DNA from 4 places in the Pseudocolwellia sp. G5-9 genome. Region 1 is predicted to be linked to each of the others. Evidence: predicted binding sites of a transcription regulator. Region 1 holds the regulator's gene; each other region holds the start of a gene.
What was found. The regulator FNR, encoded in region 1, switches genes on or off when oxygen is low (the NO sensors DNR and NnrR bind a similar motif). The targets are predictions, from matches to a motif close to TTGATCTAGATCAA.

Region 1 (2,210 bases):
AATTCCTATCGCGGTACTATTAACGGCTATTGGCCTTTATCTTTTTTTCTGGGCAGTTAAAACAGAACAATTTGATGATCTTGAAAAACAAGGTTTAAGTATTTTGTTTGACGAAAATGACGATCAAGCAGCTGATAAAAATAAATCAACATCAGAATTAATATCAGAAAAGAATAAAAACACCAACGCATCAAATCAACCAAAAGATAGTTAATGAACATTGATTATTTTTCAGCCTTTATTATAGGCATTTTGGGATCTGGCCATTGCTTAGGAATGTGTGGTGGCATAACCTCAATGCTAACCTCTGCTCTACCTAAACATTCGTCGTACTCAAAAACACTTTTAGTTTTCAGTTATAATTTTGGTCGCATATTATCTTATACCCTAATTGGCGCAATAGTTGGTTTTACAGGTTCTGTCGCGGCTAAAAATCTTGGCGTACCTTTAGCTGGTTTACGCGTAATATCCGCTCTATTTCTTATATTTTTAGGACTTTATATTGGCCAATGGCTTATGTGGTTAAATAGAGTTGAACGCTTAGGTAAATTTATTTGGCAATATTTATCACCTTACTCCAAACGTTTAATACCTGTAGACTCACCACAAAAAGCCATAGGTTTAGGTGCGCTATGGGGCTGGTTGCCCTGTGGTTTAATTTATTCAATGCTAACATGGTCATTAGCTAGTGGCAGCGTAACTACGGGCGCATTAATTATGACTAGCTTTGGCTTAGGAACCCTACCAGCATTGCTTATTATGTCGTATAGCTTAATCAAAGCAAAAACGCTACTTAACCACCCCTTATTTAGAAAAACAATGGCAATAAGCCTTATCGGTTACGGTATTTATACCTTGTACTTGCTCGTTTAATCGATTGCATATAGATGAAGGTTAGAATATGATCCAAATCAATTAACCTTTGATTAAGTATGGACATTATGGAAAACAACAATTGCTCAGGAAAACAACACATCCATTGTCAAAACTGTAGTATTAGTGAATTATGCCTTCCATTTTCGTTAAACGAGCAAGAACTTAATACGCTTGATAATATTATTGACCGTAAAAAGCCTATCCATAAAGGTGAGCAAATTTTTCAAGACGGCGACGAAATGAAATCTCTTTATGCCATTCGTTCTGGTACATTTAAAACCTTTACCGTTAATGAGCAAGGAGAAGAACAAATTACAGGGTTTCATCTAGCAGGTGATTTATTAGGTTTTGACGCCATTGCCAATTCAGAACATCCTAGTTTTGCTAAAGCACTGGAAACATCAATGGTATGTGAAATTCCATACGACACGTTAGACTCTATTTCTAACACTATGCCAAAGCTTAAAAAACAAATATTAAAAATGATGAGCTCTGAAATTCGTTCAGATCATGAAATGCTTATGTTACTTAATCATAAAAATGCAGAGCAACGATTAGCAACTTTTATTAGTACGTTAAGTAAAAGATATCATGAACGAGGATTTTCTGCGTCTGAGTTTAGATTAACCATGACACGTGGCGATATAGGTAACTTTATTGGTTTAACGGTTGAAACGATTAGCCGCTTACTGAATAGGTTTCATAAAAATGGTTTAATCGATGTGAGTGGCAAACTGATTACCATTAAAAATATTGAAAAGCTTAACGAAGTTGCTTCACTGTAATTCGATATATACCCGTTACCAATCAAGAGGCTATTTCAGAGTGCTTGAGCGATATCAATTCAAGGCAACGCTTTGTGATAATGGTTACTCCCTTATGAAAAGCGTTGTTGATGAAGTGATTTTGCTCAAGCGCTTCTTCGATGGGTCTAAAACAATTTATGCTTCGTTATTAACTTTAGTCAGGTTCCTACACGGATGTAGGACATTAGGGTAACGCAGGAGCAGTTACCGAGAATAGCCATGACGTAAACTTAATGCCTTGCATACATGGATGTAGACCTTAGATTTTGTTTGGAACGTAAAATCTGTGCTTAAATTGTTTTTAGTTCCCACTGAAACCTGCATCTTGAATGATAACGGGTATAAACAACAGTAGTAAAAGGTACGTTATTATTACTGTTGTTAATCTCCGTAAAAGATCTATTTTAAATTTCATATTCCCCTCTTCATCAAGATATTATTAATTAAGAATATCTTGATGTAAAACAATTAAAAAACACTCGTTCATACACTATACTGATACTCATGGTATTATAAATACGAGCTAAA
Region 2 (2,210 bases), 1.9 Mb from region 1:
GTAATCAGTTGGCATTGTATTACCGACTGTACCGCGGTCACGTTTTGCTGCGTTTACAGAATTACCAAAGTTAACTTCAGAGGTCAGATCAAATTCACCATCAGCATTCGTATCATGGTTATTGTTCCAATCAGCTCTATCACCTTCGCCTGCTTTACCCGATAATTCATTATCGTTATAGGCTAAGTATTCACGTGAAGCACCAAAGTATCCGTAGCCTTCATCAAACTGATGTTCTAAAACTGAATATGCTTTAGAGCCGTCTTGCATAAAGTCAGAATTTAAGCCTTTACCGGCATCAGCGTTATCTAAATAATCGTCAGTACCTTGAGAGTAAGTTACTGCCATTAATAAGAATTTTTGAATTAATTGCTTAAGATCTGTTCCGTTAGTATTTAAATAAATATCTGTTATGGCTTCATTAGTAACAGATTGACGAACAATACCGTTAATATGTTGTTCAGCATTATCTGCAAGTTGATCAAAGAAAATACCAATTAATCCTTCTGGTGTGGTTGACCCTGTAGCGCCCCAACCAGAAAAATTTGTATTCCAATCTTTATGCTGACCAGAGTCATTACCTGCAATTTTACCACTTAAATTTTTAAGGCTTCCTGAAATATCAGCAAGAAATTTTTGTTTTGTATCGGCCATAAAAGTAATAGGGAAGTTGTCGTATTGTTCCGCGGATGTTTGGTAAAAACTGTTTAGTTTAGTTTTAACTGCTTCTCTAGTAAGTAATGTACCGTCGTCTAAGTCTGCTTTTAATTGATTACCAATGTAGTGGTTTAATTCGGCAATTAAGGTATGACGAGCTATTTGACCGCTATATGAAACACTTGATTCGCCAGTTATAAACTTGCTATCAAATGTATAAGTGTCTAATACGTCTGTTACTGCAATGGTTAATGATTTCGTGAATGTTTTTGAACCTGAATCAGTTACGGTTACTTCTATTTCAATTGTTGGTTCTACTTCAAAATCGAGAACTACGCCTTCAGCAAGCGCTAATTCATTACCTGAAACAGTAAATCTTTCATCTGAAACTGAAAAGGTGAAAGTGTCACCAGTGTTAGCATCTACTGCTGATAAGTTACCTAATACCGCAGCCATGCTATTTTCAGTAACAGCCATATTGCTTAATGTGATGTTTGTAGGAGCTGTATTCTCTTCTACTTTAGGCGTTGATGTATCACTACCTGAACCGCCACATGCGGTTAATAATAACGAAGAGATAATTGCTAAGCTAAGTGCACTTTTTTTAATATTCATAATTCACCAAAATAAATTTTAATAACTACATCAACTGAAGAAGTAACCTCAAATTTTATGAGGTTCATGATTTCAATTAGTTTTGTATTGCTTAATTGCAGGTATTCTATACAACAAACAAATGTAATACAAATAAGAACCAATATCATTACGATTGTTTTTTTTGATGAAGAACAAAATTCGGTTAAGTTTTTTTAAAGGATATATACCCGTACCATTCAATATGCAGGTTTCAGTGGGAATTAAAAACAATTTAGGCACAGGTTTCACGTTCCAAACGAAATCTAAGGTCTACATCCATGTAAGAACCTTACTAAAGTTAATAACGAAGCATAAATTGTTTTTAGACCTATCGAAGAAGCGCTTGAGCAAAATCACTTTTTCGTTAGCGTTTTTATAAGGGAACGACCATTATTACAAAGCACTGCCTTGAATTGATATCGCTCAAGCACTCTGAAATACACATCTTGATTGGTAACGGGTATAAATTATGTGGGTAAAATAGTGAATGAGACAAATAAAACAGTGTGATTATTTTATTACTTAAATAACAATAGTGTAAATAATTTCAACGTTTTCAGGTAGTTTTGTTCCTTGAGGAACGTAAGTAATAGCAGTTGGGGTTGTTGATATATAATGTAGTAAGGCCTCCGTTGTTGGAAGCTCTTTTGGTGGCCTAGCTCTACCTGAAAAACGCATTTGAGCGTAAAACGACTGTATTCTAGATTCATTTAAGCCAATTATTTTTGTATTAAAAATAATACGAGTAATAGTTTCCACAGGAGGAATAACAGGTTCAAACATAATCGTATTTCTCCCTAAAAATACATTACGTAGCTGGCTTTTTGTAATGGATTTTATTGGGTTTTCAATATTTTTAACAATAATAACCTCTGTGCTATTTTTATTTGCGAAAGCAAATTGAGAAAATAGCAATA
Region 3 (2,210 bases), 520 kb from region 1:
GTAATATCAAATAACCCATCACTCAGTTCGTAACAAACATGAGCAAAGTTCAGCAATAAATATGTTTCTTGATCAATTGACACAGTTTGCCCTTTACTATTATTAATAAGGCTACAAACACTACGAGAGTCGTATCGGCTGTATTTGTCTTCAATTCTCCAAACTTCATCGGTGATCACTTTTGCTAATTTATTCACCAATTCATCTATTTTTTTAGATGTATGTAATGCACTAGGAATTTCCATTAATACTTCACAAGGACTTGCCATTGCAGAAAACAAAAGTCGATATTCGTTTTTATCTTTTTCAATAATAAATTTTCTAGAATTTTGCACGTTATGTTTACTCACATAAAAATAAAAACCACACGTTACGCGTTACAATAAAAATATCACCGTGTCAGTAAATCACTATTGTTCATTAAAAGCTTGCACACTATCAAATTCAACAGAAAAACGTTCAATAATATTTTTCCCTTGGGGGGTATCTAATATAACTTCAAATAATATTATCCAACGCATGTTCTCTTCACTGCAACTTCCCAGCATAGTATTCGCCACATAACGCATTTTTTGCCCTTGGTAATAAGGCTCATTTTCCGCTAACTTAAGTTCAAAAAATAAAGGGATTTTCCCCATAAACATATTTTTCCCTTCCATGTAAGCAGATACTTTTTGAATCGAGTATTTGCTTTCTGAAATCAAAACAATATCGAAAGGGTTTTCGGTAACTACAGGTTCAATATTAAATAAAACAGAAAAATTACCTGAAGGTGATTTGATCAAACAAGGTGTTTGAGTTGAAATACACTTAAGTTCTCTCATCTCTATTTTTGCTTTTTTATTTTGTTCACAACCAAAAAAACAAAATACGAGAAATACTAATACAAATGGAATTGTTTTAATTTTAATCAAAATTCTTACTACTTATTATCACTATAATTAATAATTTACGCTATTTTAGCCTTGTTTTTAATCGTCAATCGTTTTTTTTATGATTTAGAACAATATTTCAACCTTTGAGTAATGACATTAGTCGATTAAATGTCTATCATTTCGCCCAGTTTTCTATGGATTGTGTAAATTCTCATTTCTAGTCTATAAATACTAGTTAGAAGTACGTAATATTTTATTTATACATGATAAGAAACGTCAAAATAATTAATAATTTAAATGTGGAACCAAAACATGAGTCAAAGTAATACGTCGACAGTTGATTACAACATGAATGTTGTTCGTCAATTTACTGTTATGACTGTCATCTGGGGATTCGTAGGTACATTAATAGGTGTTCTTATCGCTGCGCAATTAATTTGGCCAGCTTTAAATTTTGAGACGCCTTGGCTTACATACTCCCGTTTACGCCCTCTTCATACCAATGCTGTAATTTTTGCATTTGGTACTAGCGCCTTATTTGCCACTTCGTATTACGTAGTGCAGAGAACCTGTAAAGTAGCCTTATTTGGTGGAAAACTTGTACCTTTTACTTTTTGGGGCTGGCAAGCAGTTATTATATTAGCCATTATTACTTTACCTATGGGTTACACCAGTAGTAAAGAATATGCCGAATTAGAATGGCCGATTGATATTTTAATTGCTGTTGTTTGGGTTTCGTATGCCACTGTATTTTTCGGTACGGTAGTTAAACGAACAACGTCTCATATTTATGTAGCTAACTGGTTTTTTGGTGGTTTCATATTAACAGTTGCTGTTTTACATATTGGTAACAGCATGGTTATTCCTGTATCCATGATGAAATCTTATTCCATATACTCTGGTGCTATCGATGCGATGATGCAATGGTGGTACGGACATAATGCCGTTGGATTCTTATTAACCGCTGGTTTCCTAGGTATGATGTACTACTTTGTTCCTAAACAAGCTGAGCGTCCTGTTTATTCTTACCGTTTATCTATCGTGCATTTTTGGGCTTTAGTTTCGTTATATATTTGGGCTGGTCCACATCATCTTCATTACACAGCTTTACCTGATTGGGCTCAATCAGTTGGTATGGTTATGTCTATCGTTTTATTCTTACCTTCATGGGGTGGAATGATAAACGGTATTATGACGTTATCAGGCGCGTGGCATAAACTTCGTCACGATCCTATTCTTCGTTTCTTAATTGTTTCATTATCTTTCTACGGTATGTCTACGTTTGAAGGTCCTATGATGGCAATTAAATCAGTTAACGCACTTTCTCATTACACC
Region 4 (2,210 bases), 2.3 Mb from region 1:
GCTTGCCTTCTTTTTGTGCAATAGAAAGTTCGTCGTCTGGCTTGGCAAAGTGGTCCATACCGATAAATTCATAACCATAGGCACATAGCTTTTCGATGGCTAAACGCATAAGGGAAAATTTTTCAGTAACACTAGGTAACCATTCATCTCGTAATTTGCGTTGTGCGGCAAAGCGGCTAGGTATGTGCGCGTAACTGAACAGGGAAATACGATCTACGTCCATTTCTTTGGTTTTGTCGAGTGTGCGGGTAAAGGTTTCTATAGTTTGATGAGGTAAGCCATAAATAAGATCAATGTTAATTGATTTAAAACCTACGGCTTTTGCATGCGCAATAAACTGCTCGATAAACTCGGTAGACTGCACTCGGTTTATGGTTTGCTGTACTTTTTCATCTATGTCTTGTACGCCAATACTTAATCGATTAAAGCCTAAGCTGTATAAGTGCTCTGCTAGGTTTAGCTCTATTTCTCTAGGGTCAATTTCAATACTCATTTCTACTTTGTCAGCAAAATTGAATTTGTCTTTGAGTAAACTTACTAGGGTTGTCATTTGTTCATGAGTTAAGAAGCTAGGTGTACCACCGCCCCAATGCAGTTGTTTTACTGTGTAGTTTTCAAATAGTGGGGCGCGCGAGCTAATTTCTTTGGCAAGGTATTCTAAATAGGTGTCTGCTTTACTTCTGTGGCGAGTAATGACTTTGTTACAACCGCAGTAATAACAAAGGCTATGGCAAAACGGGATATGAATATATAGCGATAATTCTCTGTTAGGAGATTGTTCAATAGCTTGAATTAAGTCAGATTGAGTGAATTGGTCGTGAAACTCTAAAGCAGTAGGGTAAGAGGTATATCTTGGGCCCGCAGTATTGTATTTATTGAGTAATTTTTCATTAAAAAACTGACTTACCTGCATCACATCACACCTAAATTATTGAACCGTTAAAGTATTCTACGGTATTGATTAGGTGTGATTGTATCAATTGCTACATTAGTAATAGTTGATCTGACTCAAGCTTTGTTCTTTGTGTTCGTCATACTACACAGAAATAACACTAAGCCTTTCATTAGCGTACTGATGAAGTTCATTAACGTCTTGTTGAATTTTAGGTTTTAAATCGGCTTCAAGTTTCATACGTTCAAAATCAAGTTTCATACGTTCTTGTTTAGCCAGCTTTTTACGTTCTTCTAAAATAGGCATATGCTTAATAGCATTATATAGCTGATAAACAGAAGGAAATAGGCTTTCTAACTCGCTGCTTAATTTAAGCGAGTCTAATAGCACAGATAAACGCCAACAGCCTTCAGATAGGTCGCATTGCTCTTCTTTCATGGCTCTTACAATAATAACAACACTTTTGAGTATTTTAGTGTCGTGTTGTTTTAACGACGCTTGTTTTTCTTGTTCGGCAATGGCTTGATCTGCTGTTTGCTTTTTTAGGCGAGACATCAGCATGCCAGCATAGATTGCAAGCGGAACAATAATGAGTAAAGCTAAAACAATATAGAGCCAATAATCTTTAAGCATGGTTACTCCTATTCGTATTTAGACAAATCGCTTTTGTCTAAAGAATCCCATAAGTCGTCTTCGTCATCACTAGAGCGTTCTGCTTCGTCTTGCTCGTCTTCATCTTCATCATTCCAGCCAAGTAATTCACGTAACTCTTGATGACGATCCATTTTCGCATTGAAGTAGTTAATTTGCTCTTCGGTTAGCTCTTTATCTTCTTCTTGTAGCGCAAGAATAGTTTGTAATTGCGGATCATCTTCAATGGCATATAACTCGTCTTCTAATGCCGTTGTGGGTAAAGCTTCAGGCTCAACCATTCTAATTGCAGCAATAGGGGCTGATTTTTCTTTTTTAGGTTTATTAGCGATAACCTTTGGTGCATCTTTGGGTGTTAAATCAATTAATTTTTTGCTGCCTAAACGTGGATCTTTGGCCGCAGAGTTTGTTTGATTTTGATTCTTGTTTTCAAAAGCTTCTTTTTGGCGATTACCCGCTTCTTTACCTACTTTCTTTTTCGGTTTTTTAGCTGTTGGTACGATAAGCTTTTTATCGGCTTCTGAAAGAACTTCTCTTCTACCAACACCAGGTTTTCTTGATTTTTTAACGCGTGACATGTGAATACTTCATTTAAAGTCTAATGGTTCTATTTTACTCGATTAATTGCTAAACCGCGATAGCTAGTACGATACATTCATCATTTAGG

Region 2: AC0L5Q_RS09930 (DUF4856 domain-containing protein) is a predicted target of FNR. The motif match lies at 1,436-1,449, and genes of this name have one in related genera.
Region 3: ccoN (cytochrome-c oxidase, cbb3-type subunit I) is a predicted target of FNR. The motif match lies at 994-1,007, and genes of this name have one in related genera.
Region 4: hemN (oxygen-independent coproporphyrinogen III oxidase) is a predicted target of FNR. The motif match lies at 999-1,012, and genes of this name have one in related genera.

Annotation. Positions count from the first base shown of each region.
Region 1 is NZ_CM147893.1:379,120-381,329, reverse strand. It holds gene ccoS (cbb3-type cytochrome oxidase assembly protein CcoS) at 1-214, shown strand, start outside; gene AC0L5Q_RS01595 (sulfite exporter TauE/SafE family protein) at 214-873, shown strand; gene fnr (fumarate/nitrate reduction transcriptional regulator Fnr) at 933-1,661, shown strand.
Region 2 is NZ_CM147893.1:2,324,451-2,326,660, reverse strand. It holds gene AC0L5Q_RS09930 (DUF4856 domain-containing protein) at 1-1,272, opposite strand, end outside; gene AC0L5Q_RS09925 (hypothetical protein) at 1,816-2,210, opposite strand, start outside.
Region 3 is NZ_CM147893.1:901,641-903,850, forward strand. It holds gene AC0L5Q_RS03890 (FAD:protein FMN transferase) at 1-335, opposite strand, end outside; gene AC0L5Q_RS03895 (hypothetical protein) at 411-914, opposite strand; gene ccoN (cytochrome-c oxidase, cbb3-type subunit I) at 1,188-2,210, shown strand, end outside.
Region 4 is NZ_CM147893.1:2,889,720-2,891,929, reverse strand. It holds gene hemN (oxygen-independent coproporphyrinogen III oxidase) at 1-913, opposite strand, end outside; gene AC0L5Q_RS12490 (DUF2489 domain-containing protein) at 1,037-1,525, opposite strand; gene yihI (Der GTPase-activating protein YihI) at 1,534-2,121, opposite strand.